Regions from separate parts of the Actinomadura sp. NEAU-AAG7 genome, predicted to be linked through region 1. Evidence: riboswitches for the same ligand, from Rfam matches in the RefSeq annotation. Region 1 holds a riboswitch; each other region holds the start of a gene.
What was found. A riboswitch is a leader RNA that binds a small molecule or an ion and turns the genes downstream of it on or off. The one in region 1 is predicted to bind cyclic di-AMP.
Positions count from the first base shown of each region.

Region 2: another riboswitch for cyclic di-AMP. It lies ahead of KLI87_RS18945 (CHAP domain-containing protein); the one in region 1 lies ahead of KLI87_RS38325 (C40 family peptidase).
Region 3: another riboswitch for cyclic di-AMP. It lies ahead of KLI87_RS05795 (NlpC/P60 family protein); the one in region 1 lies ahead of KLI87_RS38325 (C40 family peptidase).

Region 1 is NZ_JAHFZY010000012.1:176,473-184,727, reverse strand. Features, by position in the region: gene typA (translational GTPase TypA) at 42-1,895, opposite strand; cyclic di-AMP (ydaO/yuaA leader) riboswitch at 2,190-2,318, shown strand; gene KLI87_RS38325 (C40 family peptidase) at 2,325-3,344, shown strand; gene KLI87_RS38320 ((deoxy)nucleoside triphosphate pyrophosphohydrolase) at 3,351-3,743, opposite strand; gene KLI87_RS38315 (Mut7-C RNAse domain-containing protein) at 3,776-4,567, opposite strand; gene KLI87_RS38310 (amidohydrolase family protein) at 4,614-5,921, opposite strand; gene KLI87_RS38305 (MarR family winged helix-turn-helix transcriptional regulator) at 5,983-6,525, shown strand; gene KLI87_RS38300 (ribonuclease domain-containing protein) at 6,668-7,096, shown strand; gene KLI87_RS38295 (bifunctional lytic transglycosylase/C40 family peptidase) at 7,182-8,228, opposite strand; gene KLI87_RS38290 (hypothetical protein) at 8,225-8,255, opposite strand, start outside.
Region 2 is NZ_JAHFZY010000003.1:963,905-973,869, reverse strand. Features, by position in the region: gene KLI87_RS18955 (glycosyltransferase) at 1-471, opposite strand, end outside; gene KLI87_RS18950 (glycosyltransferase family 2 protein) at 458-2,203, opposite strand; gene KLI87_RS18945 (CHAP domain-containing protein) at 2,427-3,209, opposite strand; cyclic di-AMP (ydaO/yuaA leader) riboswitch at 3,221-3,365, opposite strand; gene KLI87_RS18940 (SpoIIE family protein phosphatase) at 3,864-5,816, opposite strand; gene KLI87_RS18935 (pyridoxal-dependent decarboxylase) at 6,059-7,405, shown strand; gene KLI87_RS18930 (hypothetical protein) at 7,384-8,178, opposite strand; gene KLI87_RS18925 (AAA family ATPase) at 8,373-8,903, opposite strand; gene KLI87_RS18920 (bifunctional 2-polyprenyl-6-hydroxyphenol methylase/3-demethylubiquinol 3-O-methyltransferase UbiG) at 8,980-9,876, opposite strand; gene KLI87_RS18915 (MFS transporter) at 9,926-9,965, opposite strand, start outside.
Region 3 is NZ_JAHFZY010000001.1:1,263,040-1,273,004, forward strand. Features, by position in the region: gene KLI87_RS05785 (LacI family DNA-binding transcriptional regulator) at 1-796, opposite strand, end outside; gene KLI87_RS05790 (LuxR C-terminal-related transcriptional regulator) at 1,357-1,587, shown strand; gene KLI87_RS05795 (NlpC/P60 family protein) at 2,010-3,053, opposite strand; cyclic di-AMP (ydaO/yuaA leader) riboswitch at 3,057-3,262, opposite strand; gene KLI87_RS05800 (amino-acid N-acetyltransferase) at 3,535-4,044, shown strand; gene KLI87_RS05805 (RDD family protein) at 4,050-4,877, shown strand; gene KLI87_RS05810 (RDD family protein) at 4,885-5,466, shown strand; gene KLI87_RS05815 (Lsr2 family protein) at 6,908-7,231, shown strand; gene KLI87_RS05820 (ATP-dependent Clp protease ATP-binding subunit) at 8,156-9,965, shown strand, end outside.

The sequences.
Region 1 (8,255 bases):
CCGGCCGCCCGGCCGGTCCGCGAGGCCGGCCGGTCGTCAGGTCAGCCTGCGCGCTTGGTGCGGGCGCGGGTGCGCTCGCGCTCCTTGGCGTCCAGGACGACCTTGCGGATGCGGACGGCGGTCGGGGTGACCTCGACGCACTCGTCCTCCCGGCAGAACTCCAGGGCCTCCTCCAGCGACAGCAGCCGGGGCGGGGTCAGCCGCTCCAGCTCGTCGCCGGTCGAGGACCGCATGTTCGTGAGCTTCTTCTCCTTGGTGATGTTGACGTCCATGTCGTCCGAGCGGGAGTTCTCCCCGACGATCATGCCCTCGTACACCTCGGTGGTCGGGCCGACGAAGAACGTCCCGCGCTCCTGGAGGTTCGTGATCGCGTACGCGGTCGCGGCGCCGGCGCGGTCGGCCACCAGCGACCCGGACGGACGGGTGCGCAGCTCCCCGAACCAGGGCTCGTAGTCCTCGAACACGTGGTGGGCCATGCCGGTGCCGCGCGTCTCGGTCATGAACTCGGTGCGGAACCCGATCAGGCCCCGCGCCGGGACGAGGAACTCCATCCGGATCCAGCCGGTGCCGTGGTTGGTCATGTGCTCCATGCGCCCCTTGCGGACGGCCATGAGCTGCGTGACCGCGCCCAGGTGCTCCTCGGGGATGTCGACGGTGAGCCGCTCGACCGGCTCGTGCTTCTTGCCGTCGACGATCCGGGTGACGACCTGCGGCTTGCCGACGGTCAGCTCGTAGCCCTCGCGGCGCATGTTCTCCACGAGGATCGCGAGCGCCAGCTCGCCGCGGCCCTGCACCTCCCAGGCGTCCGGGCGCTCGGTCGGCAGCACCTTGATCGAGACGTTGCCGACCAGCTCCCGGTCGAGCCGGTCCTTGACCATCCGGGCGGTGACCTTGGTGCCCTTCTCGCGGCCCGCCATCGGCCCGGTGTTGGTGCCGATCGTCATCGAGATCGCGGGCTCGTCCACGGTGATCAGCGGCAGCGGGCGCGGGTCGTCGGGGTCGGCGATGGTGTCGCCGATCATGATGTCGGGGATGCCGGCGATCGCGATGATGTCGCCGGGCCCGGCCTCGTCGGCGGGCTTGCGGGTGAGCGCCTCGGTCATCAGCAGCTCGGTGATCCGCACCTTCTCGACGCTGCCGTCGTGGCGGCACCAGGCGACGGTCTGGCCCTTCTTGATCGTCCCGGCGTGCACCCGGCACAGCGCGATCCGGCCGAGGTAGCTGGAGGCGTCCAGGTTGGTGACGTGCGCCTGGAGCGGCGCGTCCGGGTCGTAGGAGGGCACCGGGATCGCCTCGGTGATGACCTTGAACAGCGGTTCCAGGTCCTCGCTGTCGGGCATGGCGCCGTCGGCGGGCTTGTTCATCGAGGCCCGCCCGGCGCGCCCGGAGGCGTAGACGATCGGGAAGTCGATCTGGTCCTCGTCGGCGTCGAGGTCCATGAACAGCTCGTAGGTGTCGTCCACGACCTCGTCGATGCGGGCGTCGGGACGGTCGGTCTTGTTCACGACGAGGATCACCGGCAGCCGCGCGGCCAGCGCCTTGCGCAGCACGAACCGGGTCTGCGGGAGGGGGCCCTCGCTGGCGTCCACGAGCAGTACGACGCCGTCCACCATCGACAGCCCGCGCTCGACCTCGCCGCCGAAGTCGGCGTGGCCGGGGGTGTCGATGATGTTGATCGTGAGGCCGTTGTGCCGGACGGCGGTGTTCTTCGCGAGGATCGTGATGCCCTTCTCACGTTCCAGGTCGCCGGAGTCCATGACGCGGTCGTCGACGTCCTGGTTCTCGCGGAAGGCACCGGACTGCCAGAGCATGGCGTCGACCAGCGTCGTCTTGCCGTGGTCGACATGGGCGACGATCGCGACGTTCCGGAGGTCATCGCGCGTGGAGATGGGCATGCGGGCTCGCCTTGCGTGAGAGTTCGGGAGTCGCCGCAGACGCGCGGCACCCCCCATTCTACTTGGCCTCGCGCGCGGCCCCACCCCCGCAAGGGGTTCCGCCCGTCACACCGGGCCTTTCCGGGGGGTGTGAGGGGCCGTCCCTCCACGGGAAACCCCCGGGAGGCCCGCAGGAGAACGGCGCGGATTGGCCAACTTTGCCGATCCTTTGTAATCTCCCTGAGATCCGGCCGTCCGGAGCGCCCCACCCCCCGGGGCCTGCGGCCGGAGCGCCGAGTCCGCCGCGGCGGGGCCTGTGAGCACGGGCCGCGCGGCGCGGAGCCGGGGACCCAGGATCCCCCGGGGTGAATCGACCTCGTGTCGTAGGGCGCCTCCTGGCCCGAACCCGTCAGCTAACCCGGTAGGCGCGCAGGGAGAGGAGAAACCGGCTTGGCAGCCGATTCCCACCGGCGGCGGCGCCGCACGCCCGTCGCCGTCGCGGCCACCACCCTCCTGATCGGCCTCGGCACCACCGCGCCGCTCGCCGCGCACGCCGCGCAGCCGTTCGGCGCGCCGAACGGCGCGCCCGCCCCGACGCCGCTGCCGACCTCGGAGAAGGGGCTGCGGCAGAGCCTGGACGCGCTGAACACCGAGGCGGAGAAGCTCACCGAGCAGTACAACAAGGCCCGCGTCGACCTCGACCGGGCGAGGAAGGCCGAGCAGGCCGCCGCCCGCGCCGCCGCCACGCTGGAGGCGCAGACCGCGCCCGCGCGCGAGCGGCTCGGCCAGATGGCCGCCGCGAACTACATGAACGGCGGCCCGAGCGCGATGTTCGGCGTGAGCGGCTCGTCCGAGGGGCTGTCGGCCGGGGCCTACCTCACGCAGAGCCAGGCCGGCGCCGTGGCCGCGCTGCAGAAGCAGATCGACCGGGCGAACCAGGCCAGGCGCACCGCCGAGGCGAGGACCGCGCAGGTCCAGCAGGCGGCGGAGCGGGCCAAGGCCGCCCGCGAGGCCGCCCGCCAGAAGGTCGCCGAGGTCACCAAGCGGCTCGACAAGCTGACCACGACCCACGTCAAGGACCCGCGCACCGGGCTGTCGGCCACGATCCAGGGCTCGGGCCTTCCGGCCAAGATGACCCGCAAGGCCCTCACCAAGCTGGGCTCGCCCTATGTGTGGGCCGCCGCGGGGCCGACCACGTTCGACTGCTCCGGCCTCGTCGTCTGGGCCTACGCCCAGGTCGGCAAGCCGGGCCTGCCGCACTACACCGGCGACCTCCTCGCGATGGGGCAGCGCGTGTCGCGCGGCTCGCTGCGCTCGGGCGACCTCGTGTACTTCGGCGCCAGCGTCCACCACATGGGGATCTACCTCGGCGGCGGCAAGTACCTGCACGCCCCGCAGACCGGCGACGTCGTCAAGATCTCGAACCTGTCCGACCGCTCCGACTTCGCCGGGGCGAACCGCATCACCTGACGCGGGTCACGTCGTCCGCTTCAGCAGCCTCTCCAGCTCGTCGATGACGGGACGGTCGCCGGGCAGCCAGTCGACGTCGTAGAGCTCGTCCGGGGTGAGCCAGCGCAGCGCCAGGTGCTCCAGCGCGCGCGGCTCACCCTCGACGATCGCGGCCGTCCACACCCGCAGCAGGCTGCGCCCGCTGAGCCGCCAGTCGCCGCCGACCCGGCGGTCCAGGCGGATCCCGATGTCGAGCTCCTCCCTGCACTCGCGGACGAGGGCCTCCTCGTCGCTCTCCCCCGGGTCGACCTTGCCGCCCGGCAGTTCCCAGCCGCCCGCCATGTGCGCCGGCTCGGCGCGCTGGGCGCTCAGCAGCCGCCCGTCCGAGATGATCGCTGCACCCACCACGACGAGGTCGATCGCCACCAGCCCCCTCCGGCTCTCCGTTCACTTCATTCTGAGACGGTCGCGGGGGTGGGCCCGGTTCCGGTCGCGCCGTTTCCGCCGGGACGAGCGTCCGCGACGACGCGCGCCGCGTCCCGGACGATCTCCTCCAGGTGGCCGCCGTGCGCGCCGCGCCAGTACACCTGCCCGCAGTCCACGCACCGCCCGTAGACGTCGTAGCTGCGGCGGGTGCCCGCCTCCAGGTCGCGCTCGACGTCGCGCTTGTCGACCTCGGCGAGCGGGCCGTTGCAGGCGGTGCAGCGCGTCCAGGGCGCGAGGACGGGCGCGAACCGCTCCAGCAGGTCGCGGAGCTGGTCGTCGGGGCGCGAGCCGCGCACGTACGCGCCGAACCACAGCGCGCGGCGCCGCAGAAGACCGCGGTCCTGGGTGAGCAGGACGCGCCGCTCCTCGTTGGCCTGGACGACGAGCGCGGGGTCGTCCATGTCGTTGTGGTAGGCGGTGTCGAGCCCGAGCAGCCGCATCCGCCGCGCGAGCGTGCCGAGGTGCACGTCCAGGAGGAAGCGCGGCGCGGCCTGCCCGGGCTCCAGCGGGACGGGCTGCGGGCGCGGGACGGCCTCCACCAGCACCTCCTCGCCCGCGTGCGGACGGGCGGACGGCGCCACCCGCTCCCCGCGGACCGTCATCGGCCCGACCTCGGGCAGCGGCACGCCCAGCGACTCCACGAGGTGCCCCAGCGTCGAGGTCCCGTCGTAGGCGACCCGGCGGGCGGACTCGCGCCGCGTCGCGGGCAGGAACATCAGCAGTTCGTCGGCGATCCGGATGCGTATCTCGGGCTCCACGCCGTCAGCATGCCACGCGGCCCTGGCGAATCCCTCCGGATTATCGTCAGGCGGCCGTGAGGCGGCCGGCCGACGACTCCAGGGAGGCCAGCAGGGACGGCACGTCCTGCCCCAGCAGGACGCCGCCGCGCTTGACGATCCTCCCGGCGACCAGCACGGTGTCGACCTCGCGGGTCCCCGCGTACCGGACCACCGCCGCGATCGGGTCGTGGGCCGCCGCCATCCCCGGCGTGTCGGTGCGCAGGACGACCAGGTCGGCCTGCTTGCCGGGGGCGAGCGACCCGGTGACGCCCGCGAGCCCGGCGGCCTCCGCGCCGCCGATCGTCGCCATCCGGAGCACGTCGGACGTGGTGAACCCCATCCCCGCGCCGTCCGGGCGGCCGCGCTCCAGGACGTGGGCGGCGCCCATGACGCCGAACATGTCACCGGGGCCGCTGACGACGGTGTCGGCGCCGAGCCCGGTCGGGACGCCCGCCGCGAGCGACCGCCCGGTGGCGACGGGACCGAGGCCGAGGGCCGCCTCGACGCCGGGCGTGACCGAGACCGTCCCGCCGGAGGCGGCGATCCGCCTGAGGTCGTCGCCGGTGAAGTGGTTCGCGTGGACGTACATCGCCCCCTGGTCCATCAGCCCGTGGTCGACCAGGAACGCCATGCCGCGCTCGGCGCTCTCGGCGCCGTGGCCGCCCATGTGGGTGGTGACCGGGAGGCCGAGGTCGCGGGCCACCGCCCACTCGCGCAGCGCGCGCTCCGGGCTCGTGAGCTCGGGGCCGAGCGCGGCCATCGCCATCGTGAGGAGGCCGTCCGGGACGTCGAAGTAGGCGTCGCGGACGCGGGCCGTCTCGGCGGCGAGGGCGTCGAGGTCGCCGCCGCCGAAGTAGCAGAAGCCGAACACGGCGCGCGCGCCGGACGCGCGCAGCGCCGACACGCTCGCCTCGGCGTACTCCGGGCGGAGCTGGATGTGCGACCAGTCGACCACCGTCGTGACGCCCGAGTCGAGGCACTCCAGGGCGCCCGCGAGCGTCCCGGCGTACACGTCGTCCGCGGTGTGCCGCGGGGCCAGCACGCCGAGGACGCGCTCCACGTAGGCGGGCAGCGTGCCGTCGGGCAGGGCGGCACGGATCCCCGCCTGCCAGACGTGCCGGTGCGTGTCCACGAAGCCGGGCAGCACGATCCGGCCCGACGCGTCGATCACCTCGGCGTCCGCCGGGAGGGGCGCGGCGGCGGAGGAGGCCAGGTCGGGGCCGACGGCGGCGATCCGCCCGTCCTGGACGAGGACGTCGGCGCGCCCGAGCACGGTGGGCGCGGGGTCGGTGTCGATGACGAGGCCGTCGCGCAGGAGGTAGGTCGATGTCATGCCAGAAAGCTTAAGGAAAAGCTTTTTAGAAAGCAACTTGGTGAGCGAGTATTCTCGGCGTGTGCGCGACGACGTTTCCCCGAGTGCCTCCCCCGACGCCCCCGGGGACGAGGTCGACGCGATCGCGCGGGAGTGGCGGCGGAGCGGGATCTCCGAGCCGCTCATCGCGATGCTGGAGGTCGGCAAGCGCGCCCAGCGGATCGGCGCGCTCGTCCAGCAGGCGCTGCGCGACGGCCTCGCCGAGTACGGGCTGACCTACGCCGAGTTCGAGGTGCTGACCGTGCTGCACCGGGCGGGCCCGCCCCACCGGCTTCGCCCGAGCGACCTCACCGGCCCGGCGCTGCTCACCTCCGGCGGGACGAGCAACGTCCTGCAGCGGCTCCAGAAGGCCGGCCACGTCGAGCGCGAGGCCGACACCGCGGACGCGCGGAGCCGGTTCGTCCGGCTCACCGAGGACGGCCTGCGCGTCACCGAGCGGGGGATGGAGATGTCCGCCCGCGTGCACGAGGAGATCATGGCGGGGCTGCCGCCGGAGACCGTGCGGGCTGCGGCCGACGCCCTCCGCGACGTGCACGCGGTGATCGGCCGGCGCCGCTTCCGCTGACCGTCCGCGTCCCGCCGGGCGTCGTCCAGGGCCGCCCCCTCCTCGGATCGATGCCGAACCGGCGGTGACGCCATCGGCAACATCCCCTGAATTGCCCCGCTTCGCCGTGACGGGCGGGCCTCCGCCGGGTGACACTCACCGCATGAACACCCCCCGCTACTCCACGTTCCGCCGCGCACTGCTCCTGGTCCCCCTGCTCGCCGCGGGGCTGGCCGGGCCCGCCGCACAGGCCGCCGCCGTCCCGGGCCCGGCGGCCGCCGTGTCCGTCCGCGTCGAGGCGATCGCGCCGATCTGCGAGACGCGGCTCCCCGACCAGGCCGACGACACCATCGCCCTCATCGACCGGGGCGGCCCCTACCCCTATCCGCAGGACGGCACGGTCTTCCAGAACCGCGAGGGCCTGCTGCCGAAGGAGCCGAAGGGCTTCTACCACGAGTACACCGTCAAGACCCCGGGCAGCCCGGACCGCGGCGCGCGCCGCATCATCACCTCCGGCGACGAGGGCCACGACGGCATGTACTGGACCGCCGACCACTACCGCACGTTCTACGACATCGACTTCGGCTGCTGACCGCCCCGGAGGCGCCCTGGCCCGTCGCGGAACGGGCCGGGGCGCCGCGGCTCGGGGACGGCCCCCGTCCGGGGCTGGGCCCGGGTTACTGGGCCGCCAGCTGGGAGACCTTCTGCTTGAGGTCCTTGCGCGCGAGCGGACGCGTCGTCCCGATCCAGTTGGCGCGCTTGTAGGGCTTCACGCCGATGGCCGGGACGCACGCCGAGCAGCTCGCCACGATCATCTTGCCGCCGCCGATCACCATCCCGACATGGCCGGGGTTGTTGGCCGAGGTCCCGGGCCCGGAGTTGAAGAACACCAGGTCACCGGGCTGCTCCTTGCCCTTGTCGATCTTCACGCCGAACGGCCACTGCTCGAACGTCGTGCGCGGGATCGCCAGCCCGACGGACCGGTAGGCGGCCTGGAGCAGGCTGGAGCAGTCCCACGCGTCCGGACCGTTCGCGCCGAACACGTACGGCTTGCCGCGCTGCGCCAGCGCGAACGAGATGATCCGCTTGACCAGCTCGCCGGCGTTGGCGGGCAGGTCGTTGTCCTGGCACTCGACGCCGTTGGACTGGACGATGTCGAAGTCCCCGCCGACGTACTTCTTCGCCCAGTCCAGGACGAGGTTCACGTAGTCCCACGAGTGGTTGTACATGAAGATCGCGGTGCGCATCCGGCGCGGGGCGCCGTTGTGCTTGAGGTAGGCGGCGGCGGTGGGGATGGCGTCGGCCGGGTCGTAGCGGTTCTTGCGCCCGTCCTTGTTCCCGTCCACCGCGAACGCCTTGAACGTGGGGTCGAGGAACTGCATCGGCCCGCCCGCGCCCGCGTAGTTCTCGCCGCTCTTGACGCCCGGCAGGTTGGAGGTGCCGTGCCCGGTCTCGACCTTCCCGATGCCCGCGAGGACGTTCCACGGGATGCCGTACCGCCCCCCGGCCTTCTTGTAGAGGTCCAGGTAGTCGGCGGGGATCGCGCGGGCGCCGGTCGCGGCGGCCGGTTGCGCGCCCGCCTGCGCCACGTCCACGCAGCCGCCCGCGCCGCCGCCGAACACGAACTGGCCGCCGCCGAACAGCACGGGCACGAACAGCATCGCCATGAACAGCGTCGCGGCGACACCGAGGCCCCCGGCCGCCAGGAGCCGCTTGGGCGTCATCCGGTGTCACCCGCCTGACCGGTGTCG
Region 2 (9,965 bases), on a different contig from region 1:
CCGGCGGTAGCGGGAGGAGCGGCGGCTCGCCGCGTACGACTCGTGGCTCATCCCGACGACGCGCAGGCCCGAGGTGTCGGCCCGCCGGACCCACTCCATCGCCCACACCTGCGCGACGACCACCATCGCGCCGGGCCGGGCGGCGGCGAACAGCTCGGTCAGCCGGGCGGCGCCGCGCCGCTGCGACGCCCGGCGCCACAGCTCGCGCCCGAAGGCCACCGGGTTCAGACGCCCCCGCGCCGTGGCGGGCCGCCACGCGAACGCGGGCGGGCGCCACCGCCGGTGCAGCACCTCCACGGCGTAGGAGCCGTCCCGGCCGTGGTGGTGGGACGCGGCGCCCCGGGTGACGCCGACGAGCGTGACGCGGTCGCCGCGTCCGGCCAGCAGGCGGGCCATGAGGTGCGCCCAGCGCTGGAGGCCGCCCATGTCGTCGACGTTGTCGCAGATGATGAAGACGTCACGTCCGGCCACGGCCGCTCCTTCCCGGAAGGCGCCGCGCGGCGGTCCCGCGCGTGGCCGCCGCCCCGAGGAATCTCCGGGCCAGGCGTCCGGGGCGGGAGGTGGCGGCGCCCAGCACGACCGCCCGCGCGAGCCGTCCCCGCGTCCCGGCGGAGTCGAGGGCGAAGGCCAGGTGCCCGCCGGCGGTGGTGTAGGAGCGGAGCCGGTCGGCGGCGAACCGCGTCAGCCGGGGCCGCACCGGGAACGCGACGCCGTCCAGCGGCGGCGATCCGGGGCCGGCGCCGGGACGGGTGACCAGCTCCCCGCGTCCCGTGCCCACCCGGAGCCGCACGTCCCAGACGGGGTCGGTGAGGCCGATCGGGCGGATCCGGCGCGCGGGGTCGAACTCGGCGCTCCAGGCCAGCACGTCGCCCCGGTGCTCGACGCGCGCGGGCGTCCGCGCCGTCCTGGACGGGCGGCGCCGGTCGCGGAACTCCAGCGCGGCCGTCAGCGCGGCGCCGGGCGGGATCCGGCCGAGCGGGTTCAGCACGGTCCCGGCGACGCGCGCCAGGCCGTCCCGCATCTCAAGCCGGGTCACGGTGTTGGCGGGCCGCAGCTTCTTCAGGGACCGCTTGTGCAGGCGGAGGCCGGTCACGTCAAGGACGCGGCGTGCCGGCGCATCCCCGGCGGGGTCGCCCCAGTAGATCCGCCCGTCCCGCTCCCGCAGGTGGACGCGCAGCTCGGGACGCTCCGCCCGGTCGTACTCGGCGGCCGCCAGCGCGCCCTCGTGGTCGCCCTCGCGGAGCAGGAACGCCGCGATCGCGGGCAGCGTCTGGGCGGTCTCGAACGCCCGCGGGTCCAGCTCGGCGACGTAGGCGGAGGCGAGGTCGAGGAAGCGCGCGCGGTGGGCGGGGTCGCGGGCGCGCAGGTCCCGCAGGTGCAGGGGGAGATCGTGGTTGACGAACTTGACGTCCTTGGCCCGCTTCAGCTCGTGCGCCCCGCGCCCCGCGAACAGCGCGTCGATGCGCCGGTGGATCTCCAGCCGGTCGGCGAGGCTGGCCGTCTCGGCGCGCCGGTTGGAGATCGACGGCGCCGCCGCCCCCTCCTGGACCAGCCAGCTGTAGACGCGGTGCGGGATCAGGGCCGTGCCCTCGGCCGCGAGGTAGGCCTCGGCGGTGAACAGCAGGTCCTCGTAGTGGAGCCGCTCGACGAACCGCAGACCGGCGCGCTCCAGGAAGTCCCGGCGGTAGACCTTGTTGGTCGAGAGCGTGTCGTAGAGGAGGTTGGGGTACTCGCCCAGCGACCCGTAGAGGACGCTGCGCCTGTAGAGCCAGGGGAACCAGGGGCGGACGCGGTCCGGGCCGCCCTCGGGGACGTCCAGGAAGATCCGTTCGCAGAGCCCCGAGACCAGGTCGGCGCCGGTGTCCTCGGCGGCGGCGACGAGGTTGAGGCAGGCGTGCCGGTCCAGCAGGTCGTCGCTGTCGAGGAACATCAGGTAGCGGCCGTCGGAGCGCTCGATCCCGGCGTTGCGCGGGCCGCCGCAGCCCCCGGAGTTGGACGGCAGGTGCACCGCGGCGACCCGGCCGGGATGCGCGGCGGCCAGCCGGTCGGCCACCCGGCCCGTCCCGTCGGTGCTCGCGTCGTCGACGATCACCGTCTGGACGCCGCCCAGCGACTGCCCCAGCGCCGAGGCCACCGCCCGCGGCAGCCGCCGCTCGTCGTTGTAGGCGATCACCACCACGCTGACCCGCGGGCGCGCCCGCATGGGCGGTCCCCCCTCCCCCGGCTTGCCTCGTCAGCCGGGAGTGTTTCCAGGAACGCCGCGTGAACGTCCAAGACCGATCAAAGGGCGTCAATGATTCCCATTACCCGAAACCGGGATCACCGGGCGAGGCCGGGCATGCCGGAAGCCGCCCGGCGGTGCCGGGCGGCTTCCGTGCGGCTTCCAGCGGCGTTCATGCGCGCCGCGTGGGGGGCGGGAGGGTGGGTCAGCCCGAGTAGTCGGGGTAGCCGTAGCCCACGACCTGCGACTTCTTGCGGATCTTCTGCTTCACCGCGTCGCCGGTGTTGCCCTCGACGGTGCTGATCGTGCCGTTGCCGTTGTCCTTGACGACGAACCCGACGTGCTCGATGCCGTCGATGCCGCCGCTGCGGCCGTTCTTGAAGTCGAAGAAGACGACCGAGCCGGGCTTGGCCTTCTGGCCCCAGCGGCCCTCCTTCTTGAACCAGGTGGCGTGCTGGACGGTGTAGGCGTCCCAGCCCATGTCCTTGGCGCCGACCTGCGCGCCGACCCACGAGACGAACATGTTGCACCAGCTCGCGCCCTTGTACTCGCGCACGGCGCCGCCGTCCCGCTTGGCGGTCTCGGCCGCGTGCGGGGTGGACATGTACCACTTGTGGAACTTGGTGTTGCCGCCCTTGCCCTCGCGGATGCCCACCTGCGACTCGGCCATCTTGATGACTTCCTTGGCCTTGACGCGGTGCGGCGGCACCTTGAAGCCCTCGCGGCGGGCCTCGGCGGCCTGCGAGAGCGCCGGGGCACCGGCCTTGTGGGCGGACCGCTCGGCGTGCGCGGGCTCGCCCGCGACGTGCGCGACCGACGCGGCGCGGGCCGGGGTCTCGGCGGTGGCGCTGTCGCTCGCGAGGGGGTTGAAGACGGCCAGCCCGAGGGCGCCGACGAGGACCGCGCCGACGGCGACGCCGACGGCCCTGTCCTCGGCGGACAGGCTGGACAGGCTGGCGATGGAAAGTCGATCGAAACGACCGGTCATGCAGGGGATCTCCTTGTCTTCCATGGCGCCTACCGGGTTAGCTGACGGATTCGGGCATGGAAGAGCCCTACGGCGCGCTCTGGGAGCGCCCCGATTCACCCCTGGAACCTGGGTCCCCGGCTCCGTGCGGTCTGGGACGACCGGCACGGACTCGGCCTCGCACCGCGGAACACGATGCGTTTCGGATGTATCTCAGTGACTGATCTGAGGAGCGCCCTTCATCGGGCGCGCGCCGCGGGCGGGTTCCGCTCCGCGACCGCCGTCCGCGCTTCGCGCGTCCGGCCCACAACGCATGGAACGCGTTGGGTGATTTCGGTAGAAGGTACCAACCTTCCCAAGAAAAGCAAACCAGGCACCAAACAGAGTCTTGCCTGATCAAAGCCCTCTCAAGGGAGTCCCAACGCCGGGGGCCCGCCGGGTCTTCCCGATCTTTCCCGGGTTCTCCGGCGGCGATCACAAGGAGGTCCCGGATCCCTTATGGCGGTGGAATCCCGCGCTTCCGAGCCGGTCCCGGCTTTACCTTGACCCCCGCACGCAACGCCCGGGTAAAAAAGGTCATCTTCGACGTGGCGAGGGGTCCGCCGGGCCTGCACAAAACCCGGAATGAGTCCTACGTCACGCAGGGTTACGCCACGGGGAACGGAGTGACCTGGGTCACTCGACGCGCAGGGCGAACAGCGTGGTGTCGTCGGCGGCGCGGTCGTGCTCCATCCGCGCCAGGACCTCGTCCAGCACCGGCTCGGGGCTGGACGCGCACTCCGCCAGGATGCCGGTGAGCCGCTCGATCCGCTCGTCCAGGTCGGCGTCCCGCCGCTCCACCAGCCCGTCGGTGTAGAGGAAGATCAGGTCGTCGGGCCTGAGCTGGATCCTGGCGGTCCCGTAGGCCCAGTCGGGCACCGCGCCCAGCATCGGGTCCGGGACGACCTCCATCGGCGCCGCCAGCCCGCCCCGCACGAGGATCGGCGGCGGGTGGCCCGCGCACGTCCACTCCAGGACGTGGCGGCGCGGCTCGAAGTGGGCCACGACGGCGGTGCCGGTCGCGGGCGGCTGGATGTGCCCGACCAGTTCGTTCAGCCAGCCCACGAGCCGTCCCGTGGGCTCCCCGGTGCACGCCAGCCCGAGCAGGCCGTTGCGGGTGCGGGCCATGGCGGCGGCGGCCGGGAGCCCGTGCCCCGCCGCGTCGCCGATCGCGAACAGCGCCCGCCCGTCGGGCATCGCCCGGGTCGCGAACCAGTCCCCGCCGATGCGGGCGGTGCTCTCGGCCGCCAGGCTGCGCAGGTCGACGCGCAGGCCCGGCAGCTCGTCCAGCTCGCTCTCGTCCGGCAGGATCGCGCGGCGCAGCGTCACCGCCACCCGCCGCTCCTGCGCCGTCTGGGCCTGCTGCTCCAGCATCTGCCGCCGGGTCTCGGCCAGCGCCCGCTCGATCCCGCGCCGCCGCGTGATGTCCTGCGAGACGATGTTGATCGAGACCGGCAGCCCGGAGTCGTCCAGCACCGGCTCGGCGAACACCCACAGGTGCCTCGGCGCGCCGTCCGGGCCGACGACGCGGTGCTCGGCCTCCACCGGCTCCCGGCGGGAGAACAGCGTCTGGACGGCCTCCTCCACCAGCGGGAGGTCGTCGTCCATCACGACCTTCGGCAGGTCGTCGGGCATCGGCGGCACCTGGTCGGCGCGCAGGCCGTAGTTCGCGAGCATCTGCGGGGTCCACTCGGCGTCGCCGGTCGCGAGGTCCCACTCCCCGAACCCGAGCAGCGCGAGCCGCTCGACCCGCTCCAGCCGCCGCGCCTGCCGGTCGGCGTCGTCGTGGTAGCGCCAGCTCACGCACAGGCCGGTGGGCACCGCCACGCACCGCACGCTCATCCGGGACGTCCGCGACAGCCCGCCCTGCGCGGTCGAGTACGTCATCGACGCCCGCTCCAGCCGCCTCCCGGTCTCCACCACCTCCACGAACGCGTCGAAGAGCCCGCTCATCGCCATCCCCGGCTCGGTCGGGAGCAGCCGGCGGCCCGCCAGCTCCTCCGCGCCCCGGCCGAACAGGTCCCGCGCGAGGTCGTTCAGCTCCGCGTAGAGGAAGTCGGCGACCTGTCCGCCGGAGTCCCGGACCGGGATCAGGTGCGCCGCGCCGTCGAGCGCGCCGTCCAGGAACGCCCTGGCCACCGGGTCCTCGGGCAGCCCGGCGATGATCTCCGCGTCGTCGGCGGTGTCCTCGGTCCGGACGCGCCGCAGCACGTCCTCGGCCTGCGTCACCACGGCCCGCCGCTCGTCGGCGCCCTTCGCCCGGGGCGCCTTCCGCCCGGTCAGGGCGGCGCCCTCCGGACCCGGCACCCCTCCCCGGTCGCGCGCGCCGACCACCAGCGCCGCGGCCTCGGCCAGCTCCATGTCCATGTCGCGGGCCAGCCAGATCAGGTGCTGCAGCGCCTCCCCCGGCGGGACGCCCAGCCGCCGCGCCAGCACCACCCGCGCCTCCGCCAGGACCGCGCGGTCGTGCGCGGCGCCCCGCAGGTCCTCCAGGTCGGGCACGGCCGCGTGCGCGCCGGACGGACCGGCCCCCGCGGGCCTCCCCGCGGGATCGGACGTCCGCGCCCCACCGCCGTCAGCTTCCGCCACCGCGTCCCCCATTCGGCGTTCGATGACCCCGGGAGAAAAGGTACATACACCGATGAAGGACTCTTCGCTGTCATTTCATCAGCAGGCCAGATCTTTAACCCGGTTTTCCGTTCGGCCCGGAGACGACCGGTTCAGGGGCACCTTCCCCGAAACCTCCCCGCCACACCCAGGCCCCCCGGAGCGGTCCACTTCTCTCGATTGGATGGCGACAGGCGCGCCCCGGCGTCCCTAGCGTGAACCCCATGCACGACGACCTCGCGCGGCTCCCCGGACTGCTCTCGGGCCACGCCGCCCGCCTCCTCGCCACGCTGGACGGGCGCCCCGCCGCCGTCCCGCCCGGGCCGCGCACGCCGCCGCGGCCGCTGCCCCCGGCCGCCGGCCTGGAGGGAGCGCTCGCCGAGTTCGCCTCCCGCTGGGAGCCCGGCTTCGCGGGCAGCGCGGGCCCGCGCTACTTCGGGTTCGTCACCGGCGGCGCCACCCCCGCCTCGGTCGCCGGGGACTGGCTGACCTCCGTCCTGGACCAGAACCCGGCCACCCGGTTCGACTCCAGCGCGCCCGACCTGGAGGAGGAGGCGATCGGCTGGCTCGCCGAACTGCTCGGCCTCCCGTCCCACACCGGCGCGTTCGTGTCGGGCGCGACGATGTCGAACACCACGGGTCTCGCGATCGCCCGCGAGTGGCTGGGCGAGCGGGCGGGCGTCCAGGTCGCCGACGAGGGCGTCGCGGCGCTCGGCGAGATCACGGTCCTGTCCGCCGAGCCGCACTCCAGCGTCCGCAAGGCGCTGTCGATGCTGGGCATCGGCCGCCGGAACCTGCGGATCGTCCCCGCCCTGCCCGGACGCGAGGCCGCCGACGTCGCCGCCCTGGAGGAGGCCCTCGCCGCCCTGGGCGGCCGTCCCGCCATCGTCGTCGCGAGCGCCGGCACCGTGAACACCGTCGACTTCGACGACCTGCGCGCCATCGCCGCCCTGCGCGAGCGCCACCCCTTCTGGCTCCACGTGGACGCCGCGTTCGGCGCGTTCGCGGCCCTCTCCCCCGCCCACGCGGACCTCGTCGCCGGCCTGGACGAGGCCGACTCCGTCTGCGTGGACCTCCACAAGTGGCTGAACGTCCCCTACGACTCCGCCGTCCAGTTCACCCGCCGCCGCGGCCTCCAGCACCGCGTCTTCCACAACAACGCCGCCTACCTCGGAGGGCCCTCCGAGGACCCCCTGCACCTGACACCGGAGAACTCCCGCCGCCTGCGCGGCCTCGCCGCCTGGTGCACGCTCCGCGCCTACGGCCGCGAGGGCCACCGCGCGATCGTCGAACGGTCGATCGCGCAGGCCCACCGGCTCGGCGAGCTGCTGACCGCGGCCCCCGGCTGGCGCCTGCTGGCCCCCGTCCGGCTCAACGTCGTCTGCTTCACCCACGACACGCGCGCCCCGGACGACATCATCCGCGACGCCCTGCCCGAGGCTTTCTTCACCCCCACCACCCTCTGGGGCGCCCCCGGCCTCCGCGCCGCCTTCAGCAACTGGCGCACCACGTCCGACGACGTGGAACGCGCGTTCCGCGCCCTCTCCGGCTACCCCGCCGAAGCCCGGTAGACCTGCCGCGTCAACGCCGTCACCCGCGCCGACGCCGCCCGGAACGAGGAGCCCGCCGGCTGGAGCGTCAGCACGACCACGATCTTGTCGCCCACGATCCCCGTCGTGTGCAGGACGGGCCGTCCGAGCCCCAGATCGGGCACGGCCACCGACTGCACGCTCCCCCCGCGGCACGGCGCGGCAGGCAGCGTCCCGAAGCCCGACCACCCCTGCTTGACGGCCCACGGCCGCTCCAGCGCGCTCGGGATCCCGAACGTCTGGTCGAACCCGTCCGTCCCGCACGGGGTGGACTTCCGCAACTGCGCGACCACGAAGTCCCGGTGGGGCTTCGGGGCCTTCTCCAGCAGGTACCGGTAGGTCCGCAGCACGTCCTCGGCGCTGAGCGCCGTGTAGCCCCAGAACCCGGGCTTGTCCCGGGGCGGCGGCGCCGTCTCGGTGAGCCCCGCCCTCGGGACCATCCGCCGGATGACCTCCGCCTGCCCGCCCCGCCGCCAGAACTCGGTGGCCGCCTTGTCGTCGCTGGACCGCAGCATCGACCCCAGCAGGTCCCGGTCCGCGGCCGAGACCCGGTGCTCGCGCATGTAGTCCAGCGCCAGCAGGATCTTCACCACCGAGGCCGACCGGTACGTCCTCCTGGTCTCCCGCCGCAGGACCACCCGCCCGAGCTTGCGGTCGAAGACGACGTACGACGCCCGGACCCCCGCCGGAACCTTCACCGCGGGCGGCCGCGCCCGGGGGCTCGCGGTCCCGGCGCTCGGACTCTCACCGGTCACCTGAGGACTCCCCCCGGCCGTCGCGCCGCCGCCACCGGACGGCCCGTCCGCCTGACACCCGCACGCCAGCACGACCAACCCGGCCACCCCGGCCCGCGCCACCAAAGAACCCACCAGGCATGCCTACCAGAACCAGAGGCCCCGCAGCGCCCAACGGACGGCGAGGGCCCGCATCGCCCAGGCGAAACGACCGGCTACCCGGCCCCGGTGAGCTGGAAGGCTCCGGAGGCGATGGCTTCGCGGACGCGCCGCTCGGTCTCGGTGATGTCGTCGGCGGACGTGTCGAGCACGTGGGACTCCAGCTCGCCGAGGTCGGCGAACTGGTCCCACATCGTCAGGATCGGATGGCGGTCCACCAGCGCGCCGGGCGCGGTGCGGGCCTGGGCGCGGGCGAGCGCGACATCGCGCCGCGGGCGCAGCACCACGTAGTGGACCGGGACCGGCGGAGACCGGCGTGCCCGCTCGTGGAAATGGTCGAGCATCCACGGCCCGACGACGCCGTCGACGATGGTGGTGAAATCCCCGGCCGCGTAGCGGAACGCCGCTCCGGCGATGACGTCCATGACCGTCTCGTTCTGCGTGCGCGATTCCGGTTCGTAGGGCGCGATCCCCCCGGACACGATGTAGTGCCAGAAGTCGTCGGTGTGCAGATGGACGGCCTTCGGGCGGCTGCGGGCGACCCGCGCCGCGAGGGTCGACTTCCCCGCGCCTGGCGGTCCGGTCACAATGATGACGCTGTCGGGCATGCGTGCGCCTTTCGGGTCGGGTGTGCGGGGGCCGGGGTGGTGCGGCGGTGCCGCCTCAGGGAGGCGTCGCCCCCTCTCCGGCGGCGCGGGCGACGGCGAGGAGGTGCCGGCTCGCGCCGAGCAGCGCGGGTTCCCGCTCGGTGCTCCGCAGTCCCCAGAGCAGGAGTTCCCGCTTGTCGGGGTCGTCGATCCACGACTCGATCCCTTCGATGAGCCACATGGCGCCCTCCACCGGATACACATGCTGAAGGTGGAGGCCGCAGGCGTGGACCTCCTCGGCCAGGTCGTCGGGGTGGTGCAGGTAGGCGGTGGTGAACGGGGCCCGGTCGCCGGGCAGGTGCCGGCCGTCCGCGAGCGTCGTCTCGATCACCTCGCGGACCCCGGGACGCGCCAGGAAGCCCCGCCTGAGCCCGTCGTGCAGGGACGCGAACCGGTTGATCGCGGTCGCGGCGACGATGCCGCCGGGCCGCACGACGCGGACCGCTTCCCGCCACGCGGCCAGCCGGTCGGCGCGTTCGACGAGGTGGTAGAGCGGGCCGAACAGCAGGACCGCGTCGTAGGAGGCGTCCGGCTCGTCCAACGCCCGCGCCTCGCCGAGCGCGGCGGTGACCCCGGCGTGCCCCCCGGCCCGCCGCACGTGCCTCGGCACCGGATCGACGACATGGACGGTGTGCCCGTCGGCCGCCAGCCACCGCGCGTGCGCGCCGGGCCCGCCGCCCACATCGAGGACGCGCAGCGGCGCCCCCGGCAGCACCCGGCGCAGGATGTCCTGGACGCGCAGCAGCTCCAGGCGCTCGGCCCCCGACGCCAACCGGCCGTCCTCGTCCCCCTCTTCGTAGTAGCGAAGAATCCGCTCCTCGATCAACTGCCCCTCCAGGCTGGACGAACCCGCTCTCCTGGACGGTGGCCGGCCCCGCCCGCGCAGGCGGGTCCGGCCATCGTCCAGTTCCATGATCGCCGCCGTTGCGAGTGCGGAAGCCCTGGCGAGGCGGGGAACGGGTTCAGGCGCGCTCGGCCCCCTCTGCGGCGGCGGGGCTTGGA
Region 3 (9,965 bases), on a different contig from region 1:
GCTCGTTGATCACGCCGATGGCCAGCAGGTCGTTCGCGCAGAACACGCCGTCCGGCGGCGGCGACATCCCCATGATCCGCTGCGCGGCGACCTGTCCCTCGGCCGGGCTCAACGCGTCCTGAACAAGGGTCTTGGGCTTACCGAAACCCGCCTCGACGAGGGTCCGGGCGGCGCCGTCCCGGCGCTCCACACAGGGGCGCGGCTCGGGCGCGCCGGTCACGAACGCCACCCGCTCGCAGCCGATGCCGAGCAGGTGCGCGGCGGCGATCTCGCCGCCCGCGACATGGTCGACCTGGGCCGAGCACGCGTCGGGCCCGTCGCGGTCGATCAGCACGACGCTGAGGCCCGCCGCGCGCAGCCGGGCGATGTCGCCGGACTCCAGCCCCACCGGGATGATCATCACTCCGGCGGCGCGCTGGTCCTCCAGCAGTTCGAGCGAGCGCCGCTCCTTGGCCGAGGAGTGGTCGCTCGACAGCCAGAGGGCGTCGTGCCCCGAGGCGTTGAGCGCTTGCTCGGCGCCGCGGACGACATCGGTCGCGTAGGGGTTGGTGAGGTCCTCGACGACGACGCCGAAGGCCCGCCGGCGCTCGTCGCCGAACTCTCCGGCGGTGCGGTCGGGGCGTTGGCGGAGCCGTCTGGCGGACTCGTTCCGGACGAATCCGAGCTCCTCGATCGCCGCTCGGACGCGGTCACGGGTAGCTTCGGCCACGAGGTCTGGCCGGTTTAGGACATTCGAAACGGTCCCAACTGAGACCCCGGCTCGCCTCGCGACCTCACGAATACTGGTCTGTGGCAACTCGCTCCTCGTCCGCCCCGGATCTGTTTTCGCAGGTAGTGGAGTTTTCCATATCTAGCCCCCGGACAGTCGGTCACGCAAGGCAACCATACGAGCACAGATTGCATTTAACCAGCGCTTGACGGGCCGGATCCGGCCGCCTAGCGTTCCGGCACGAGCGTAGCTTGAAACGATTCACGATCTTCGTCCGCGCGGAGATTTCGTGAGTCCAACCGGAAGGGACGGTTTCGATGGCTGGCGATCGTGACCCGTCCCCGGCGAGACATACCCCGTTCCGAAGGGGCCTCCCCACGCCGTCGTGGGCCGGCCCGGACCTGGGAGCGTGTCGTCGTCCGGTAGGCCAACGAGTGAATCGTCACCCGGAGTTCCCCCGCTCGACCCAGCAATCGGCCCATCGGCCACCTCCGGCCAAGCGCGCGAGACAGCAAAGGAACCCGATGATCTAAGTCCGGAAGGCTCCGGACCCGGCAACCCAACGCGTACAGATCGAGGCCAACCCGTGCCTGTGCAGCGGACGGCTGCATCCCCGCGGTCATCAACCACGGACGAGGGAGGACGGAGTGGAACAGGCCACACTGCTGCGACGTGGCATCGACGATCTGCGGCTGAGCGATGAGGAGATTCGGCTGCTCGCCCAGATCGCCAGCGGTGTCACCGCCGATGTGGCGGCACGCAAGCTGGAACTGAGCGCACGGACCCTACGCCGGCGGCTGCGGACCATCTGCGACCGGCTGGAGGTCAACACCCCTATCGAGGCCGTTGTGTGGGCGGCCCGGAGGCAGCTCATCTAGCGGAGTGCACAGACGACGCCCGTCAGGGGACGGCGGGCGTCACCAAGGAGAGAACAGGCGGCCAACTTTCGCGAACTCCGTCCGACCCCGCAGCGGCGGCGCCGACGGCCTGACAGGTAGGTCCCTGCAGCAGGCGTCGCCGCGGACGTTGTTCGTCGCATCGCACCACCGCTCGTCGCACCACCGCTCGTCGCACCACCGCTCGTCGCAAGAACGCTCGTCGCAAGACCGTTCGTCCTGTCACCGCCGCGGCGGCACGGGCCCTGACCGCGCCCGCCACCGCCGTCCGCGGGACATCGTGCGCCACCTCCGGTCGAGAGGCGAGTGCCATCCCCGGTCCGTCCGGCGGATGCCATGTCACCTCGGCTTGCGGGTCGGCGGGCTCCCGGCTGTCGACTGGGCCGGACTGGGCTGGGTTCGGCTCAGGCGACCCGGACCCCGCCCGCGAAGGGACGACCCCCCATCGGGGCGATCTTCACGACGTCGCCGGTGTGCGGGGCGTGCAGCATCTTGCCGCCCCCGATGTACATCCCGACGTGGTGCAGGTCGGAGTAGAAGAACACCAGGTCGCCCGGCTGCAGCTCGCTCTCGGAGACGTGCGTGCCGGCGTTCCACTGGCTGCCGGTGTAGTGCGGCAGGTTGATGCCGACCTGCTTGTAGGCCCACATCGTCAGACCGGAGCAGTCGAACGTGGTCGGCCCGGAGGCGCCCCACACGTACGGACGCCCCATCTTGGTCATCGCGATCCGCAGCGCCTGCGCGGCCTTGCCCGTGCCGACGGTGGGGAGCTTGGTGAGCTGGGTGGGGTCCTCCTTGACCAGCTTGCCGCGGATCTTCTCATAGCTCTGCGAGACCTTCTTGCGCTGGGAGTCGAGCTGGCTCCGCAGCTGCGCCACCTGCTGGGCGCGCGCCTCGGCCGACTTGCGGGCGCGCTGGGCGCCCTGCATGGCCTGCATGAGCCCCAGGACCCTCGTGCTGTCCTGGGTGGCGAAGTAGTTGAGCGTGGCGGCCTGGTCGAGGACGGCCTGCGGGTCCTGGGAGGCGACGAAGGACACCGTGGGGTCCGAGCCGCCCTGCATGTAGCTGGTGGCGGCCAGCGCGCCGACCTTGTCGCGGATTCCCTTGAGCGACTCTTCCTGGCGCTTGGCGTTGTCGGTGGCGACCTTCGCGGCCCGCTGCGCCTGCTGGAGCTTGACCTTGAGCCCGTTGTACTGCTCGGTCATCTGCTCAAGCTGGTCGGCGAGTTTGAGCGCCTGGGCCCTGAGCTCCTTGGTCGTGGGCTTCGGGTCGGCGTGGGCGGCCGCGACGGTGTGCGGGGCCAGGGCATGGGGGGCGACGGAGACGACGGCGAGCGCGCCGGCGACGGCGATCGCGCGTCCCCGGAAACGGGCCGGGTGCCCATTCGCCGGGCTTGCCTTCCGTGGGCGTGCAGAGCGTGAAACGGGTGCGGGCCGGGACGGCTCCACCGATTCTCCTCTCCTCGTCCGCCTACCGAGTTAGCTGACGGGTTCGGGCCGGAGCAGCCCGTCCGCAGGCACGCGCGGATCGGTCCGCGCGCGAATACGGATTCACCCCTGCCGGCCGCTTCCCTGGACGCTGTCCCGGGCGGCCGGGAGTGGGGTCCCCGGCTCCTCGGGACACTGGTTGCGACCCGGGGACTCGGCGGTTCGGCCTCCGCCATGCGGTTGGCCGACGTCAGCGCAGGACACTAACGGACCCGGCATTGGATGCCAACCAGAACATGCGAATTCGCTGGTCGCCATGACAGTTCCGCACCCGATCGCGGTGCGGATAGTGCGCTTTGGCTCACTTTCCGTAGGCGGACTAGTTCTTGTTGGCTAGTTATGAAGGCCCGGCGGGCGGGCGGGCGGCTCACCGCCCCATCGGCGCGGACGCGGGAGCCCGGTGTCCGACCCGCTGTCCGGTGTTCGATAATCTCGCCTGTTTGTGGAAGTCGAGATCAGGCGTGCCCGCACCGCCGATGTTCAGGAGATCCGCAGACTGGTCGGCCTGTACGCGGGAACGGGGCGACGCCTGCTCAAGAAGTCCACGGTGAAGCTGTACGAGGACGTACAGGAGTTCTGGGTCGCGCAGGACGCCGACGGGCGCGTCCTCGGCTGCGGCGCGCTGCACGTGATGTGGGAGGACCTGGCCGAAGTCCGCTCCGTCGCGGTGGACAAGGGGCTGACCGGCAGGGGCATCGGGCACCGGATCGTCGACCGGCTCCTGGAAACGGCCCGGGAACTCGGCGTGCGGAGGGTGTTCTGCCTTACCTTTGAAGTGGAGTTCTTCGTCCGCCACGGCTTCGAGCAGATACTCGGGACCCCGGTGGCGCCGGAGGTGTATGAGGAACTTCTCCGCTCTTACGACGAGGGCGTGGCAGAGTTCCTCGACCTCGACCGGGTCAAGCCCAATACGTTGGGCAACACCCGGATGCTGCTTCGCCTGGAGGACTGACCGCAATGAGTGAGAACCCCGACCGCGGGCGGCCTTACCACCCGCAGCAGGGGCAGGGCTCGTACGGCCCCCCGCCCCCCTACCAGGGCCCGCCGCAGTGGCAGCAGCAGCCTCAGCAGCAGCCTCAGCGGCCGCAGTCACCGCCGCCGCAGCAACAATGGCAGCCGTCCCATGAGGCGCCGTCCTATGAGCAGCCGCGGTCTTATGAGCCGTCCTATGAGTCGGCCTACGACCAGTACCCGGGGGGCGGCGCCTATGACGGGAGCGCCGCCGATCTGCCCCTCGCGCCCATCCACCGGCGCGCCGGCGCGCGCGTCCTCGACAACGCGCTCGTCGCGGTCTTCGGTTTCGCGCTCGTCCTCCCGATCACGGTGGGCGCGTTCGGCCTGGGCAAGCCCGGCAGCAAGGCGGAGGACGACGGCGGCATCTGGAACTGGCCCATCATCTTCACCCTGTTCTGCGTTCTGTCGGTTCTGCCGTTCATCTATGAGGCCGTCCAGTTGTCCGTGTGGGGGAGGACGCTGGGCAAGCGCGTGCTCGGGCTGGGCGTCGTCCAGGTGCGTCCCGCTGGAAACGCCATCACGACCACCCAGGCGGTGTGGCGCGCCGCCATCACCCATGTCGCCTACCAGTTGGGCGTGTTCTTCTTTCTCGTGCTCGCGGTGATGGTCTGGAACTACGCTGCCTACGGCATGTTGCTCGTCTGGGCGGGCGCGCTGATGGCGCACCTGTGGGCGATCTGGGACCAGCCCCTGCACCAGGCCCTGCACGACCGTTTCGCGGGGACGATCGTCATCGACGAGCGAGTGGACGACTACGACTACGCGGAGTAGTTTCTCGATGACGGCATCGCAGCACCCGGACGAGCCGCTCACCGACCCCGCCGAACCCGCCCGCCCCGACGCCGACCCCGAGCCCGACGCCGAGCCTTCCGGCGAGGCCGTGGCCGAGGCCGCCGCCGGGCCGGACGGGCTCGCCGAGCCGGGGCAGCGGCTGCTGGCCCGCATCGTCGACACGCTCATCGTCGGCCTGCCCGTGATCGTGGTCGTCCGCGAGCTGGTGTCCGGGAGCCGGGTGGACGTCGTGGCGCCGCCGGCCGTCGCGGGCTGCCTGCTCGTCTACGACGCGGTCCAGCTGGCCGTCTGGGGCCGGACGCTGGGCAAGCGCTTCGCCGGTATCGAGGTCGTCACCGCGACCGGGCCCCGGCGCGCCCGGCTGGGGATCCTGCGGTCGATCGCCCGCGCGGCGGTCTACGCGCTGCCCGTCGCCGTCCGGCCCGTCCCCGTGCTGGGCCTGCTCGCCGGGGTCTTCTGGGTCGTGAACGCGGGGCTGCTCTATGAGGGCGCCGGCCGCCAGGCGGGCCACGACCGGCTCCTGAACACCCAGGTCCGCAAACGCCCCCGCTCGTCGCCGCCCGAGTAGGCGGCCTTCTGGGCGCGGGCGCCCTTTCGGCCGGGCGGTTCCCGTCATCGCGCCGCGGGCTGTCAGGTCGTTGCTGACGGCCGTGTAGGCGTCCGTAAGGCTCTGGGTGTCAGGCGAGGTGCCCGGAAGCCTCCATCGGTTCTCAGGAGCCTCCTCGGCCCGCGCCGGCGGCTTTCCGGGCGCCATCGCCGGGAGCCGTGTTTCTCCGGACGACGCTCGGCGGCGGCCGGTGGCAGGGGTGTCCGCCAGGTCTCAAAGGACCGTTCCGGTGGTCAGTTCAACGTGGTGCTCCCGATAGAACCGTATGCGCGTTCTGTATACCGAGCGCAGTAGGAGGCCGCGTTCACTTTAGGGCCGCGGTTAGGAGCTCGTGATAGCAGCGCAGGGCCTACGGCGCTTGGGTCGGACGAGGTCCGTTCACAGATCCACTAGCGCGTCGGCAGGTGGACGTTAGGGAGCGTCCAGGCGTGGCTTTCGGTTCGCCGCCGCGAACGTTCACCCCCGGTCCACAAGCGGGCCTGGGGTGGGCTCTAAGGCGGCCGCCAGGTGGGCGGGAATCGGTGCACTCGGGGGGAATGTGACACTCGTTCCGGTTACGGCCCCGAATCGGGGCGGATGTGTCCTGTCCCGGACGCCCCCTCCGCTTTGTGGGGTGCTTCGCGCGCCGGTGACGGCCAGGCTTCATAGGGCGAAGGACTAACGGTGGATGGGACGACGTCTCGGTTGGAACGGGCCTTTCGGCCCGCGCGGCGGGAGCCCGCGCGGGGTGGACTGGTCTGGTCTGGTCCAGGTTCCGAGACGGGGTTGATGAAGCAGGGCAGGAGGTGGGATTGTGCCGCTAATCCGCTGAAATCGGGATCGACTGTCCGCTCGACGTCGCGCGGGGATAGCGGATCGTGACTTCCCGTCACGGAGACATGGCAAGAAGATTTCGTCGGCGGCGCACTCGCCGTTATCCAGCGACATCCGCCGGTGAGCGGCGCGGAACCCCTCCCGCCGGGCAGGGCCTCGGGCGCGCCGCCCATTCCCCTGCGGTGCGGTAAGTCCGTTACGCCGGTCTAAAGGTTCGGGCGGGGCGGAGGCCCCCGGCCTGTTAAGGTCCCAGCGGGCTCTTTTTCGTCGGACGGCGCGGGCCTGGAAAGCCTGGACGCCCCGAAACCCTGTCCAATCCGCGATCGGCGGCCCAGGTCAGGACGGGTGGACGGTGACGCCGGTCACGCCGAAATCCCCGCCGCGGGCACGTCCACCCGGACAATTGCCGCGGCGCGGAGCCGCCGTGCCCGCCGTCCCGGGTGGTCATGGCGGATTCGACGGTCAACGCTTACGCGATGTCACTCCGGGTGGACGGCTTCATCACGGGTGTTGAATTGTCATCGGCGGAGTTCTCGGTATATCTTTGTCAACCGAATGCAAGTTTGCTCCAGCCGAAAGGTCTGTCCCCATGGCACAGAAGGTTCAGGTGCTTCTCGTCGACGACCTCGACGGTGGCGAGGCGGACGAGACCGTAGCGTTCTCGATCGACGGCGCCTCCTACGAGATCGACTTGAGTGGCTCCAACGCGAAGAAGCTGCGGGATTCCCTGCACCCGTTCGTGGAGAAGTCGCGTAAGGCGGGCACGGGTACCCGCCGGCGCCGCCAGCGCGGCGCGTCCAGCCGAGAGCGCAGCGCCGAGATCCGCGCCTGGGCCAAGAACAATGGCATCAAGGTCAATGAGCGCGGCAGGATCCCGGCCACGGTGATCGAACAGTACGAGGCGGCCAACTGATCCGCTCGTCCGCCAACGGCCCGTCTCCCTTCGTGGGACGGGCCGTTAGCTTGTGGCGCGGAGGAGCCTTGTCATGAGGGCCTTGTCATGAGGGCCTTGTCATGAGGCCGCCGTCATGGGGCAGGGCCGACCCGTCATCGGTCATCGGTCGTCGGACGAAGCCGCTTCTCGCGAGGGCCCGGTGTTTGTCGCGGGCCGCCCACATGGCGCCGCTACTTGTGCGCGGCTTCTTGCGCCCGCCCGCCGCCGGTCCTTGCGGGCGGGCCGCCGGTGATCTGTTCCTGGGAGGCGGGGCATGCCGTTTGTCCGGGCCCGCTCAGGCGGCGCCGCGTGCCGTTGATCGTCGGGCGGATCCGAGGACTCGCACGGGTGCGTTGTTTGTCATGAGCGCCGCGCCGCCTCCCAAGAGGTGCGTCCGCTGTGCGCCGTCCGAGCAGGGCGGTGTTGTTTGTTCGTGCGCTGTTCGCCGGAACCGCGCGGCCTTCCGGCGTTCTTCGGCGATCGCCGCTCGCGCGCGGGGATGCTGTGGCCAGGCCGGGGCGTTACTCATACAAACGCACCGATTTGTCGGCGCGATGGGGCGGAAGCGCCCGCGGGGGCGCGGCGGGCCGTTCGCTTGTGGCGTAGCGCCCGGCGGGTTTGTCGCGACCGGGGGTGAGGTAGACCGGGGCGCGCGGGGCGAGACGCCCCATTCGGCGACCCTCGGACGTGCCGTGGCCGACCTGCGGAAACCCCTCGTTCGCTTGGGGCGTAGCGGGAACATGACGCACCGATACGGTAGTTGGATGAGACTGAACAGCGCTTAGCTGGGGAACGTCTCCTGGTGGGAGTGCACCGGGCGGCCTCCTCGGGGCGGGCTAGCATGCGGAAGGACAGTTCCGGACGTTCCGGACTCTGCCCAACCGCTCTGTGAGGAGCGACGAGATGTTCGAGAGGTTCACCGACCGCGCGCGGCGGGTTGTCGTCCTGGCTCAGGAAGAGGCCAGGATGCTCAACCACAACTACATCGGCACCGAGCACATCCTCCTTGGTCTGATCCACGAGGGCGAGGGTGTCGCTGCCAAGGCATTGGAGAGCCTGGGGATCAGCCTTGAGGCGGTGCGCCAGCAGGTCGAGGAGATCATCGGTCAGGGCCAGCAGGCGCCGTCGGGCCACATCCCGTTCACTCCGCGCGCCAAGAAGGTCCTTGAGCTGTCCCTGCGCGAGGCGCTGCAGCTCGGCCACAACTACATCGGCACCGAGCACATCCTGCTGGGATTGATCCGTGAGGGCGAGGGCGTCGCCGCCCAGGTCCTTGTGAAGCTCGGCGCCGACCTCAACCGGGTGCGCCAGCAGGTCATCCAGTTGCTGCACGGCTACCAGGGCAAGGAGCCGGCCGCCTCCGGCGGTCCTTCGGAGTCCGCGCCCTCCACCTCCCTTGTGCTCGACCAGTTCGGCCGCAACCTGACGCAGGCCGCGCGGGAGGGCAAGCTCGACCCGGTCATCGGCCGGGACAAGGAGATCGAGCGGGTCATGCAGGTGCTGTCCCGCCGCACCAAGAACAACCCCGTCCTGGTGGGCGAGCCCGGCGTCGGCAAGACCGCCGTCGTCGAGGGCCTCGCGCAGAAGATCGTCAAGGGCGAGGTCCCCGAGACGCTCAAGGACAAGCAGCTCTACACCCTCGACCTCGGCGCGCTGGTCGCCGGCTCCCGGTACCGCGGTGACTTCGAGGAGCGCCTGAAGAAGGTCCTCAAGGAGATCCGCACCCGCGGCGACATCATCCTGTTCATCGACGAGCTGCACACGCTCGTCGGCGCGGGCGCCGCCGAGGGCGCCATCGACGCCGCGTCCATCCTCAAGCCCATGCTGGCGCGCGGCGAGCTGCAGACCATCGGCGCCACCACGCTGGACGAGTACCGCAAGCACCTGGAGAAGGACGCCGCGCTGGAGCGCCGCTTCCAGCCGATCCAGGTCGCCGAGCCGTCGCTGTCGCACACGATCGAGATCCTCAAGGGCCTGCGGGACCGCTACGAGGCGCACCACCGCGTGTCGATCACCGACAGCGCGCTGGTCGCGGCCGCCCAGCTCGCCGACCGCTACATCAGCGACCGGTTCCTGCCCGACAAGGCGATCGACCTCATCGACGAGGCCGGCTCCCGGATGCGCATCCGCCGCATGACCGCGCCGCCGGACCTGCGCGAGTACGACGAGAAGATCGCCGACGTCCGGCGCGAGAAGGAGAGCGCGATCGACGCGCAGGACTTCGAGAAGGCCGCCGCGCTCCGCGACTCCGAGAAGCAGCTCCTCGGCCAGAAGGCCCAGCGGGAGAAGGAGTGGAAGGCCGGCGACATGGACGTCGTCGCCGAGGTCACCGACGAGCTGATCGCCGAGGTCCTCGCCACCGCCACCGGCATCCCGGTCTTCAAGCTGACCGAGGAGGAGCAGACCCGCCTGCTGCGCATGGAGGACGAGCTCCACAAGCGGGTCATCGGCCAGGAGGACGCCATCAAGGCGCTCTCCCAGTCCATCCGCCGCACCCGCGCCGGCCTGAAGGACCCCAAGCGCCCCGGCGGCTCGTTCATCTTCGCCGGCCCGTCCGGCGTCGGTAAGACCGAGCTGTCCAAGACGCTCGCGGAGTTCCTGTTCGGCGACGAGGACGCGCTGATCCAGCTCGACATGTCCGAGTTCATGGAGAAGCACACGGTCTCGCGGCTGTTCGGCTCCCCGCCCGGCTACGTCGGCTACGAGGAGGGCG